DNA from 4 places in the Arthrobacter sp. NPDC058192 genome. Region 2 is predicted to be linked to each of the others. Evidence: riboswitches for the same ligand, from Rfam matches in the RefSeq annotation. Region 2 holds a riboswitch; each other region holds the start of a gene.
What was found. A riboswitch is a leader RNA that binds a small molecule or an ion and turns the genes downstream of it on or off. The one in region 2 is predicted to bind S-adenosylmethionine.
Positions count from the first base shown of each region.

Region 1 (3,201 bases), on a different contig from region 2:
CCGTAATCATGAGCGGCGTTTCGTAGCGGTAGTAGCCGTACCGGATCGCGAAGTCTCCGATGCCGCCGCCGCCCACCAGGCCGGCCATCGCCGAGTACGAGATAAAGCTGACGGTCATGATGGTGATGGAACTGACGATGCCTGGCTTGGCCTCCACAATCAGGACGTCGCGCACGATCTGGGACCGGCTGGCTCCCATGGACCGGGCCGCCTCAACCACTCCGCCGCCGAGCTGGCTGAGGTTCTGCTCCACGAACCGGGCAAAGTACGGGATGGCATTGATGCTCAGCGGAACAATGACGGCGGCCGTGCCGATGGTGGTGCCGACGATGAACCTGGTGACGGGAATGATGGCGATCAGCAGGATCAGGAACGGGAACGAGCGGAGCAGGTTGACCAGTCCGTCCAGGACTCGGTGCAGCTTTGGCTTGTGCTTGAGCCCGTTGGGACCGATCGTGTACAGCAGGACACCCAGGGGTGTGCCGAGGAGTACGGCCAGCGGAATGGCCACCAGGAGCATGGTGAGGGTCTGCCCCATGGCGACGCCGATTTCGGGCAGGACTTCCAGTATGCGGTCAAACATTGATCAGGTCCTCCGAAGCGACTGTGGTGTGGGCGGCGTCCCTTCCGGAGCGGTCCAGCTGGATCTCATCGGAGATCAAGTAGCGGCCGATCGACGTTGCCGGGTGGAAGTCGGGGCGCTGGAGTTCGGTGAGATCAAACCGCTCCACCACCCGGCCGTCTTCCATCACAGCGACGTTGTCGGCGATCGCCTTGATGACGTTCATCTCGTGGGTGACCACCACAATGGTGATGCCGAATTCGGCGTTGACGTCGGCGAGGTACTGCAGGACCGACGACGTCGTGCGGGGGTCAACTGCCGACGTCGGCTCGTCGCAGAGCAGCACCTTGGGCCCGGTGGCCAAGGCACGGGCGATCGCCACGCGCTGCTTCTGGCCGCCCGAGAGCTTGGTCGGATACGTGGACGCTTTGTCGGCGAGGTCCACAATGGCCAAGGTTTCGGCGGCGCGGCGGCGGCGTTCTGCCTTGCCCACGCCGGCGAACTTCAGGGACAGCTCCACATTTTCTTGGGCTGTGAGGTTGTTGAGCAGGTTGAAGTGCTGGAAAATCATGCCGATGTCGTGCCGCTTGGTCCGGAGCTCGGCGTCGGAGAGGGTCACCAGGTCAACCCCGTCCACAAGGACCCGTCCGGATGTCGGACGCTCCAGGAGGTTGATGTTTCGCAGCAGCGTGGACTTTCCGGCACCGGAGAACCCGATGATGCCCTGGATGGTGCCCCGCTTGATGTGCAGGCTGACATCGTCAACGGCCGTGAAGCGGCCGCCCGCCGAGTCAAAGGTCGTGGTGACGTTCTGGATCTCAATCACAGGTCATCACCTGCTTGGGGTCGCGCCGCTGCCTGCGTGTTCATGAATTCCTTCGGGCTCGCCCGAGGAAAGCCCTGAGCCTTGGGCCCCGGCTCCGCTAGGCGAAGCCGATGAGCCTACGGAACACAGAGGTTCTCCATCGGTCCTGGCGGTAGCACCTTCCTCAAGGAGGGGGTTGCTGCGGCGTCACTGAGCCAGATCTCTCGGCCGCTCGGGATGGTTACCACCCCATCTCACACGGCACATGACGGAAACGGAAAAAGCCGGTCACATTTTGTAACCGACTTTTCCCTCACGCTATTGGGGGCAGCTAGATGCCGATGTGCCACCCTTCGCGGGCCGGGCACGCGTTCACCACCACGTCCAGTCCCGCGGCTTTGGCGCGCTCCACCGCGGCGTCATCGAACACGCCCAGCTGCAGCCAGACCGCTTTGGCACCAACTGCGATGGCTTGGTCTATGACGGCCCCGACCTTGTGCGAGTTGACGAAACAGTCAACGACGTCGATCGGGTGTTTCTGGTCTGGGATCTCCGCCAGTGAGCGGTAGCCCTTCTCGCCGTGGACATCGTCGCCGGGCAGGTTGACCGGGATAATCTCCATTCCCATCCGGTCCCGGACGTAGAGGGAAACGTCATAGGCTGAACGCCACTCATTGGTGGTGAGACCGACCACCGCCCACACGCCTTTGGTTCGCATGAGGCGGTCAATGACTGCCGGATCGTTAACGTGAGTCATGCCTTCAGCCTACGCCTGCAGCGATTCGGACGCAGGGCCGAACAAATGAATGAAACACCGCACCAGCGGCCTCGATGAACGAATATTACAGCCCCGAAGACGCCGATTTGGCGGAATCGTGCAACTCGGCTCTAGTTGATACTGACCATCCCGAGCGGCCGAGAGACCTGGATCGATGAAGCCGCAGCAACCCCGGTGACGTGGGACGACCATTCCCGCTGAACGGTTCCCGTGGAGAACACGCGAACACGAGGTGCTACTGCCAGGACCGATGGAGTGCTGCAATGACCCCTGAGATTTCTTCCGCCCTGCCCACCCTTGCCCGTACTCCAGGCGAGGCAACCCTCCAAACCCCTTCGGACGCGACGGCGAACGAAGCAGGGCTGCGTGACGCGCCCGGCTCCTCTCGCGGCTCTTCGGGATGGTCCCTGACCGAGCCCACGGACGGCGCAGTGCACGGCGTCCCCATTGACGGACCGGCGCGTCACCGCGGCACCACCCCCCGGCACAGCGGCGCAGCCACTGCAGGGACCCTCCAGGCTGAGTCGATTGCGTTCTGGGAAACCCAGGCCCTCCGTCTTGACTGGGCGGACCTGCCGGCCGGTCCCACAGACGGCGGCAAGCCCTGGCACACCGCACACCGCCGCGTCCCGGCCGACATCGAGGCCGGCACCGGCCCGCAGATCACCTGGTTCGAAGGCGGCAGGCTCAATGTCGCCTACAACTGCGTCGACCGCCATGTAGCGGCGGGGCGCGGAGACAAGGTGGCCCTGCACTTCGAGGGCGAGCCCGGTGACCGCCGTGCCGTGACCTACGCCGAACTCCAGCGCGAGGTGTCCAAGGCCGCCAACGCCCTCCTGGACCTGGGCATCACCAAGGGCGACCGTGTGGTCATCTACCTCCCGGTCATCCCCGAAACCGTGATCATTACGCTTGCCGTGGCCCGCATCGGCGCCATCCATTCCCTGGTCTTCGGCGGCTTCTCCGCCGAGGCTTTGAGGTTCCGGGTGGAGGACACCGGCGCCAAGCTCCTGGTTACCACTGATGGACAGTTCCGCCGTGGCACCGCCGTGCCGG
Region 1 covers NZ_JBHVVJ010000021.1:25,602-28,802, reverse strand. The annotation lists gene ACFVVK_RS18640 (methionine ABC transporter permease) at 1-583, opposite strand, end outside; gene ACFVVK_RS18635 (methionine ABC transporter ATP-binding protein) at 576-1,388, opposite strand; SAM riboswitch class I at 1,522-1,611, opposite strand; gene ACFVVK_RS18630 (CoA-binding protein) at 1,699-2,124, opposite strand; gene acs (acetate--CoA ligase) at 2,409-3,201, shown strand, end outside.
Region 1: linked by a shared signal. The riboswitch ahead of ACFVVK_RS18635 (methionine ABC transporter ATP-binding protein) and the one ahead of ACFVVK_RS01845 (DUF1737 domain-containing protein) in region 2 are both predicted to bind S-adenosylmethionine.

Region 2 (3,201 bases):
GGGGCAACCGCCGTCGCCGTCACGCCGTCCAGCATGCTCGACGAGGACGCCTGGCGGGCGCTCAAGCGGGTCTGGGCCTGAGCGCCCGCGGAACTGCGGACCGGCAAGCCGAGCCTAGACCTGCTTGAGTGCCTGGCCGAGGTCGCCGATCAGGTCCTCGACGTCCTCCAGGCCCACAGAAAGCCGCACCACGCCGTCGCTGAGCCCGATCGCGGCGCGGCCTTCCGGGCCCATGGCACGGTGCGTGGTGGTGGCCGGGTGCGTGATGAGCGACTTCGAATCGCCGAGGTTGTTCGAGATGTCGATGATCCGCAGCGCATCCAGGAGCGCGAAGGCGGCCTCCTTGGCGGTGCGGCCGGGGGAGGGCGAGAGCTCCAGCGTGAGGACCGTGCCGCCGGACTTCATCTGCTTCACCGCGAGGTCGTACTGCGGGTGGGACTTCAGCAGCGGGTACAACACCGCGTTGACTGCCGGCTGTGCCTCGAGCCATTCGGCCAGCCGGAGGGCTGAGGCGGAGGAGTGGTTGACGCGCAGGGCCATGGTCTCCAGGCCCTTGGCCAGGACCCAGGCGTTGAAGGCCGAGAGCGCCGGCCCGGTATGCCGCATGAGCTGCTTGACGGGGCCGTCGATGAATTCCCTGGTGCCCAGGATCGCGCCGCCGAGCACGCGTCCCTGGCCGTCGATGTGCTTGGTGCCGGAGTAGACGATCACGTCCGCGCCGAGGTCCCCGCACCGCTGCAGGAGCGGGGTGGCGAAGACGTTGTCCACCACCACGGTGGCGCCCGCCGCATGCGCCAGCCGGCTCACCGCGGCGATGTCCACGATTTCCTGCATCGGGTTCGACGGCGACTCGAAGAAGACTGCCGTCGTCGGTTCGGACAGCGCAGCCGCCCACTGGTCAAGGTCCGGGCCGTCCACGAAGACCGTCTCCACACCCCAGCGCGGCAGGATCTCGTTGAGGATCACAAAGCACGAACCGAACAGCGACCGGGCGGCCACCACCCGGTCCCCGGCCCCCAGCAGCGCGCCGAGGGCGGTGAACACGGCGGACATTCCGGACGCCGTCGCAAAGCACGCCTCGGTTCCCTCGAGCAGCCGGAGCCGCTCTTGGAAGGTCGCGACGGACGGGTTGCCGTAGCGGGAGTAGACGAAGCGCTCGTCCTCGCCCGTGAAGGCGCGCTCGGCGGCGGCCGCGGACTCGTAGACGAATCCGGAGGTGAGGAAGATCGGTTCGGTGGTCTCCTGGAAGCCGGTGCGGTCAAGGCCGCCGCGGACGGCCTGGGTTTCGGCGGCCCAGCCTGCGGCGTCGGGGTTGAAGGTCACTTAAATCTTTCCCAGGTTGGTGGGCAGGCCGCGGTTCTTCCAGCCGTTGACGGTGCGTTCGCCAAAGCGGTCAGTCGTGCCTTCGAAACCCTCAAGAACGTTGTACGAGGTGTAGCCGGCGGCGGTCGCCGCGGTCGCTGCGGCGACCGACCGGGCGCCGGAGCGGCACAGGAAGACCAGCTCGACGGCGGTGTCCTCCGGGGCCTGCTGCCGTAGCTGGTCCACGAAGTGCGGGTTGGGCAGGCCGCCGGCGAGGTTCCACTGGATGAAGAGCGGATCGTTCCGCCTTTCTCCTGCGGTTGTAGTGTCCGGGACGCCGATGTGGGCCCATTCGCCCTCGGTCCGGACGTCCACCAGGATGGCTCCGGTCCCCAGCTTGGCCCACGCCTCCTGCGGGCTGAGGTCGCCGGCGTAGCTCATGCGTGGCCCTCGAAGGCTTCAACCGCGCCGAACTCGTCAGCAAAGTCGTCCGAGTCGAGTTCATCCACGGCGTTGGCCACGGCGGCGTCCGCGCTCGCGATCGCGGCGGGCAGCACCAGCGCCTGGGCCACGATCACCGTGCTGCCGTTGAAGGTGGCGGAGGGGCTTCCGTGCAGGACGTACCCCTCGGCCAGGGCGGCCGACACGCGCTCGCAGAAGGCGCGGTCATCGGCGCCCGTGAACAGGCGGTAGGCGAGCCTTTCCCCGCCGGCGGGTGCTGCGCCGGGGGCGGCTGCTGTCACAGGTCCAGCCGTTGTGGATGTGTCGGGCACGACGGATCTCCTCTTTCACGCTTGCAGCTCGAATGGTCGATATGCCGAGTATTCACCTGAGGCACCCCGCCGCGAAGAGGAGGGTTGCCGACCGGCCAGTCAGGGCTTGGCGCCGGTTCTCATTACTCCCCAAAAACGTAACACTTACGACGCCGGCCGTCACCGCCGCCGTCGTCATGTTGCGTAACCGGGTGCCAGCGTCAGCCTCAACGAGGCGGAACAAGCGCAGCAGCAGGACCGGAGCGGCCGCTACCGGTGGCATGCGGGCGGCAGGGCGCACGGCGTCCGCAGCGAGTAGTGCCGGGCTCCCTTTCGGGTACCGGCCACTCGTGTTCGAACGCAGATTGCGCACTTTACTAAAGGGACCGGCCGGCGTGTCAGCCGGTGGGGCGCTCGCAACGAAGCGGGTTGTCTGTGAATCGGACGGTCCCTCCCCAAAATTTTCTGAAATCGGTGGCTCGGAACTGCCGGAGCCGCAGCCGCGGCCCGGCAGGTGACGACGGAATGGAGCAACAGTGGGCCCGCGCATACTGGTAACCGGCATTGCAGGCGCCGCCGGACAGGCTGTCGGCGCCCAGCTCGCCGCCCGTGGCGTCCCGCACTTCGGCTCTGACGCGCGCGGCGATACCCGCCAGGCTTCCGGCGCCCCGGCAAAAGCCACCGTCAGGCTCCTGCCGACCACTGATCCTGACATGATCCTGGACCTGCGCCGCTTGGTGGACCGGGAATCCATCAACGTCATTATCCCGACGCTCAGCGTGGAACTTCCGGTCCTGGCCGCGGCGCGCGCCGGATTCGGCCAGGACGTGCGGATCATCGTGGGGGACCCTGCCGCCGTGGCCCTCGCCAACGACCATCTGTTCACGGTTTGGGCACTGCAGGCAGCCGGCATTGCCGTTCCCCGGTTCGGGGTTCCGGGCGACCTCGCCGCCGCGCCGGCATCCTTGGCGGCCCTTAACGGCCCGGTTGTCGTCAAACCGAGGGTCTTCAAAGGCGCGCGCGCCGTCCATCTGCTGGCCGGTACCAGCTCCGTTAAATGGCACCTCATGCCGGCCGGGCAGCTGGTCCAGGAGTTCATCCCGGGCGCCGATTTCGTGGTCCTGGTGTTCGGCACCCCAGCCCGCAA
Region 2 covers NZ_JBHVVJ010000001.1:387,488-390,688, reverse strand. The annotation lists gene ACFVVK_RS01860 (hypothetical protein) at 1-81, shown strand, start outside; gene ACFVVK_RS01855 (O-succinylhomoserine sulfhydrylase) at 115-1,323, opposite strand; gene ACFVVK_RS01850 (rhodanese-like domain-containing protein) at 1,324-1,743, opposite strand; gene ACFVVK_RS01845 (DUF1737 domain-containing protein) at 1,740-2,045, opposite strand; SAM riboswitch class IV at 2,088-2,202, opposite strand; gene ACFVVK_RS01840 (hypothetical protein) at 2,591-3,201, shown strand, end outside.

Region 3 (3,201 bases), on a different contig from region 2:
GCTGGTCAGGATCCAGGACCGCAAGACGCTGCTGCGCCGCAGCGCCGACGACACCGACCCGGTCGAGCGCGCCGTCGTGGCCAACGCCGACCAGCTCGTCGTCGTGGTCGCCGCGGCCAATCCGGAACCGCGAACCGGTTTCATCGACCGGGCGCTGGTGGCCGCTTACGACGCCGGCATCGAGCCGCTGCTCCTCGTCACCAAGGCCGACGTCAAGGATCCCGCCGAGCTGCTGTCCAATTACCGGCACCTCGACTTCCCCGTCATCATTTCCAAGACCGCTGACTCCGCCGCGTCCGGCATCGACGCCCGCTCCGACGACGGACTCTCCGCCCGGCTCGACAAGGACGCCGTGTCCCAGTTGCGCGAGCACCTCGACGGCAAAGTCACCGTCATGCTGGGCCATTCCGGCGTCGGAAAATCCACCATGGTCAACGCGCTGACCGGGGCCGAACGTGCCACCGGCGGCGTCAACGCCGTGACCGGCCGCGGCCGCCACACGTCCTCCTCCGCGCTGGCACTGAAAGTCAGCGCGGCCCCGGCGGGCAGCTGGATCATCGACACCCCCGGCATCCGCTCCTTCGGGCTGGCCCATGTGGATCCTGACCGGATCCTCCATTCCTTCCCGGACCTGGAACCGGGCACCGACGACTGCGAACGCGGCTGCAAACACGACTCCACCGCCGTCAACTGCGGCGTCGACGCCTGGGTTGCGGCCGGGCACGCGGGGCCCTCCGGCGCCGCGCGGCTGGCGTCCCTGCGCCGCCTGCTGGGCACGGACCCGCGGATGGAAGCGCAGGAAACCAAGGAACTCGGCACCGTATCCTAGGCGGCGCGGCTCCCTGGCAGGCTCGCGGCGCCGCGGCTTCCGGCCTGCCGCCCGCTTTGCCGGTAGTTTGGAACCATGAGCCAAACCGCTTCGAGTTACAACGATGACCTGCGCCTTGCCCATGTACTGGCAGATTCCGTCGATTCCCAGACCATGAGCCGCTTCAAGGCGCTGGACCTGCGGATCGAAACGAAGCCCGACCTCACCCCCGTCACAGACGCCGATAAGTCCGCGGAAGAGGCCATCCGCGGCCAGCTCTCCCGGTCCCGTCCGCGCGATGCGGTCCTGGGCGAGGAATTCGGCAGCTCGGGCCACGGTTCCCGCCGCTGGATCATCGACCCGATCGACGGGACCAAGAACTTTGTCCGCGGCGTCCCCGTCTGGGCCACCCTGATCGCCCTCGTCGATGAGGGCGAACCGGTGGTCGGTGTGGTCAGCGCCCCGGCACTGGGCAAGCGCTGGTGGGCGGCCAAGGGTGCCGGCGCCTACACGGGCCGCTCGCTCGCGGCTGCCACCCGGCTGAAAGTCTCCAACGTGTCCAACCTCGAGGACGCCTCGCTGTCCTACTCCAGCCTTGGCGGCTGGAAGGAACGCGGCAACCTTGATGAGTTCGTGGGCCTGACTGAGGAAGTGTGGCGCACCCGCGCTTATGGTGACTTCTGGTCATACTGCCTCGTGGCCGAGGGAGCCGTGGACATCGCCTGCGAACCCGAACTGAACCTGTACGACATGGCGGCCCTGGTGCCGATCGTGACCGAGGCTGGCGGCCGCTTCACCTCGCTCGAGGGCGTCGACGGGCCGTTCGGCGGCAACGCCCTGGCCACCAACTCCATCCTCCACTCCGAAGTCCTCAAACGGCTCAACCCCGGCCTCGACGACCTCCTCTAGGCTCCTTCAGACTTCCGGGCATATCGAACATTCGACGGCGGCAGTCCCCTTTCCGGGGCTGCCGCCGTCTTTTGTTCGGCCACTGGGCCGTTCTGGCTGCGTAACAAAGCGCTTCACATTCCGGGGCCGCCTTTTCCCCGCCCGCGGGGATGTCCTACGCTCGATGCAGGTCACGAGTGCCAGCGCTAAACCCCGGTTTGCTGGCCGGCAACCCTCCAGTCGCGGTGGGGTGCCCCGGGTGACGACCTGGCCGGTCCGGAACGGGCACGGCAAGCGCGGATTCCCACGAGGTGGGGTCCTGTCCGAATGAGGTCCCATGACAACTGCCGTTTTCCCCACCGCCCCCGAATTCCACGCCGAGGCCCGGCGGGCTGCCGGACGCTTTGCCGCGGCCGCCAGCCCGCTGGCCGCCGTCACCGGGGCCGAAATCCAGGCTCCGCTGATCACCGGCGGCTCCGCCCGCTACGCCAACCTCGACTATGGCGCCTCCGCCCCGGCCCTCTCCGTGGTCTCGGCCTACCTGAACGAAATCCTGCCGTATTACGCGAGCGTCCACCGCGGCGCCGGCTATGCATCCCAGATCAGCACCTCCGTTTACGAGAACGCCCGGGACATTGTGCGGGAGTTCGTCGGCGGCCGGCCGGATGATTCCGTCATCTTCACCCGGAACACGACCGATTCCCTGAACCTGCTGGCCGGCTGCCTGCCGTTGCGGGACGGCCGGCCCGCCGGCGAAGTCCTCTACCTCGACATCGAGCACCACGCCAACCTCCTGCCCTGGCAGAACGTCCCGCACCGCAGCATCGTGGCCGCCCCCACCCTCGCGGCCACCGTCGACCGTCTCCGGGAGGAGCTTGCCCGCGGCGGTGTGAGCCTGCTGGCCGTCACCGGCGCCTCCAACGTCACCGGCGAAATCCTGCCGATCCGGGCCCTGGCTGCGCTGGCGCACGAGTTTGGCGCCCGGATCGTCGTCGACGCCGCGCAACTGGCCCCGCACCGGCGGATCGATACCGCCGCGGACGACGTCGACTACGTCGCCTTCTCGGGGCACAAGCTTTACGCCCCGTTCGGCGCCGGCGTGCTCGTGGGGCGGACCGACTGGCTCGACGCCGGCACCCCCCACCTTGCCGGTGGCGGCGCCGTCCGCGACGCCCGGCTTGACTCCGTCAGCTGGACCACCGGGCCGGCCCGGCACGAGGGCGGCTCGCCCAACGTCCTCGGCGCCGCCGCCCTTGCCCGCGCCACCCAGGTCATCGGGGAACTGGACCCGGCGCAGTGGTACGCCCATGAGGATGCCATCCGGTCCTTCCTGGTCGCGGGACTCGAGCGCATCGAAGGCGTGACCGTGCACCGGATCTTTGCCGATTCCTCCCCCGCCGAGGATCAGACCAGCACCATCGGCGTCGTGAACTTTTCCGTGGAAGGCTACGACGCCGGGCTGGTGGCCGCCTACCTGTCCGCCGAACACGGCATCGGCCTGCGCG
Region 3 covers NZ_JBHVVJ010000003.1:189,371-192,571, reverse strand. The annotation lists gene ACFVVK_RS04580 (ribosome small subunit-dependent GTPase A) at 1-829, shown strand, start outside; gene hisN (histidinol-phosphatase) at 905-1,717, shown strand; SAM riboswitch class IV at 1,886-1,999, shown strand; gene ACFVVK_RS04570 (aminotransferase class V-fold PLP-dependent enzyme) at 2,034-3,201, shown strand, end outside.
Region 3: linked by a shared signal. The riboswitch ahead of ACFVVK_RS04570 (aminotransferase class V-fold PLP-dependent enzyme) and the one ahead of ACFVVK_RS01845 (DUF1737 domain-containing protein) in region 2 are both predicted to bind S-adenosylmethionine.

Region 4 (3,201 bases), on a different contig from region 2:
CTCATCGTGACTCCTTCGGTGTCGTCGTCGACACCCTGTGGACCATTGGGCTCAGCACGCGTGTGATGTGTGGCACACGGCGCCATTACCCACGAGTATGGTCGTTGCCGCGCGGAGTCTCAACGGCCATTAGCGCAGAGCGCGTCTGCAAAAATGCACACGTGCCGCACTGCTGCCTAGCCGAAGAAGCATTCCCGCAGCTGGCCGCTGAGCTGGCCGATTTCGGTCAGGAAGCCGTCGTGGCCGATCGGCGCCTCGATCATGTGCAGATCCGGGCAGCCGGGAAGCGCCTCGGCGAGCGCCCGGGACTGGGCGGGAAAGTACAGGCGGTCCGAGTCAACGGCCGCCACCAGGAACTCGGCGGTGGCCCCCGCCAGGGACTCCTGCAGGCTTCCACGCCCGCGGCAGACGTCGTGGCTCATGAGCGCTTCGGTAATGGCGATGTAGCTGTTGGCATCGAAACGCCGGGCGAGTTTGCTGCCCTGGTGATCCAGGTAGCTTTCCACCTGATAACGGCCGCGGCCGCCCAGTGGTCCGGCAGCCAGCGGTGCCTCGGACCCCTGGGCGTTCCGGCCGAACCGGCCATCGAGCTCTGCCGCGGAGCGGTAGGTGATGTGTGCGATGCGGCGGGCGAGCGCGAGTCCGGCCTCGGGCTCCGGACCGCCGTAGTAGTCCCCTCCGTTGTAGTGGGGGTCCTGGCGGATGGCCAGGGTCTGGGCCTGCGCGAAGGCAATCTGTTCGGCGGTGCTGCTCGCGCCGACGGAAATCACGGCGCAGCGCCGGACCCGTTCGGGGTACGTGACCGCCCACTCCAGGGCGCGGGCACCGCCCAGCGAGCCGCCGAGCACGGCAAACCAGCAGTCGATGCCCAGGGCGTCAGCCGCCCGCGCCTCAGCCGCGGTGGTGTCCCGCAGCGTGACGAGGGGGAACCTCGATCCCCACGGCCGGCCGTCGGGGGCGGGCGAGGAGGGGCCCGTGGAACCCGAGCAGCCGCCCAGGATGTTGATCGACACGACGAAATACTTGTCGGTGTCCACGGGGGCGCCGGGACCTGCCAGCTGTTCCCACCAGCCGGGTTCCTCGCTGGCACCGCGGGTGACGTGGGTGTCGCCCGTCAGCGCATGTTCAATCAGGACGGCATTGGAGGCGTCGGCGTTCAGGGTCCCCCACGTCTCGAAGGCCAGGACCGCGTCCGGCAGGGTGACGCCGGATTCGAGCTGCAGATCACCGATCCGCACGTACTGGACGATCCCGTCCGGCGCCCGGAAGGCCGTGCCCTGCGGGGCCTCCGTGCGGCCGGCGGCACCGTTGCGGGACGGTATGGTCTGGGGTTCACCGCTGCGGTTGAGGGCAATCGTCATCTGAGGACCTATCTTCGCGCTTGCCCGCCGTCAGCAGACCGGCAGGCCAGGTCTTCACCCGGGGCACCCCGCCGCAAAAGGAGGGTTGCCGGCCAGCAAGCCGGGGCTGTCGCTGGCACTCATGACCTTGTACGAGTGTACGAAACCGGGTGCGGAAATGACGAAGATTGTGACTTCCGTATGACAGCACGGCGGTTGGCTACGCGCCCTTGGCAGCCCGGAATCCTGCGTCGAGGTCAGCGAGGATGTCGTCAATGTGCTCCAGGCCGACCGAGAGCCGCACCAGCCCCGGGGTCACACCGGCCACGGCCTGCTGCTCGGCGGAGAGCTGGCTGTGGGTGGTCGACGCAGGGTGGATCACCAGGGAGCGGACGTCGCCGATGTTCGCGACGTGCGAGTGCAGTTCAAGGGCATCGACAAACCGCTTGCCTGCCTCGGCCCCGCCGGCGATATTGAACCCGACGACGGCGCCGGTCCCCAGCGGCCCGTACTTGCGTCCGCGCTCGTACCAGGGGCTGGACGGCAGCCCGGCGTAGGCGACCGATTCGACGTCGTCCCGTTCCTCCAGCCACTGCGCAACCTTGGTGGCATTGGCCACGTGGCGTTCGACCCGCAGGCTCAGCGTTTCGATGCCCTGGGCGATGAGGAAGGCGTTGAACGGGGACACGGCCGAGCCGAGGTCGCGCAGGAGCTGGACCCGGGCCTTGAGAATGTAGGAGAGGTTGGCGCCCAGTGCACCGTCCTTGCCGAGGTCGCGCGCGTAGACCAGGCCGTTGTACGTGGGGTCCGGGGTGTTGAAGCCGGGGAACCGGCCAGGGTCCTTGCCGAAGTCGAAGTTGCCGGAATCGACGATCACACCGGCGATCGCGGCGCCGTGGCCGCCGAGGTACTTGGTGGCGGAATGGACGACGATGTCCGCGCCCCACTCGATCGGGCGGATGAGGTAGGGGGTGGAGAGGGTGTTGTCGACGATCAGCGGCACGCCGGCCTCGTGCGCCACCTTGGAGACGCCTTCGATGTCCAGCACGTCCTGCCGGGGGTTGGAGACCACTTCGCCGAAGAACAGCTTGGTGTTCGGCTGGACGGCGTCCCGCCACTGGTCCAGGTTGTCGGGGTCCGCCACGAACGTCACGGAGATGCCGAACTTCTTCAGGGTGTGGGCCAGCAGGTTGTAGGTTCCGCCGTAGAGGCTCGGGCTGGCCACCACGTGGTCCCCGGCTTCGGCGATGTTGAGGATCGCGAAGGTCTCGGCGGCCTGGCCGGAGCTGAGCAGCAGGGCCGCGAGCCCGCCTTCCAGACTGGCCACGCGCTGTTCCACAGCGTCCTGGGTGGGGTTGCCGATCCGGGTGTAGATGGGGGCGATTTCGGCGAGCGCGAAGCGGTTCGCGGCGCTTTCGGCGCTGGGGAAGACGAACGACGTCGTCTGGTAGATCGGGAGGGACCGCGCGCCGGTGGCGGGGTCCGCCTCCTGGCCGGCGTGGATCTGGCGGGTTTCAAAGGACCAGGCAGTCGACATTGATGCTCCTCGAGGAACTGGGCACAGCACCGGACGGGGCCGTCGGCCCGGACCGGCGCAGGCGCCGCGCTTGCCCTCCGGCGGACGCCGGAAGGCCGGGTCTTCACCCGGGGCACCCCACCGCGATACGAGGGTTGCCGGCCAGCAAGCCGGGGCTGTGCGCTGGCACTCATGACCTTGGCTATCAGTGTAGGAACGGCCGAAGACCGCTGGATAGCTTTGTGACAAAGATGAAGATGACGGCTTTTCCAGGCACCCAACGGCTGTCTGCACCCGGGATGCCGGCCGGCAATCCCCGGACTGGCGCGGCCTATGCTGACTTGG
Region 4 covers NZ_JBHVVJ010000017.1:55,676-58,876, reverse strand. The annotation lists gene ACFVVK_RS16665 (MFS transporter) at 1-5, opposite strand, end outside; gene ACFVVK_RS16660 (homoserine O-acetyltransferase) at 177-1,361, opposite strand; SAM riboswitch class IV at 1,373-1,488, opposite strand; gene ACFVVK_RS16655 (bifunctional o-acetylhomoserine/o-acetylserine sulfhydrylase) at 1,561-2,877, opposite strand; SAM riboswitch class IV at 2,939-3,054, opposite strand.
Region 4: linked by a shared signal. The riboswitch ahead of ACFVVK_RS16660 (homoserine O-acetyltransferase) and the one ahead of ACFVVK_RS01845 (DUF1737 domain-containing protein) in region 2 are both predicted to bind S-adenosylmethionine.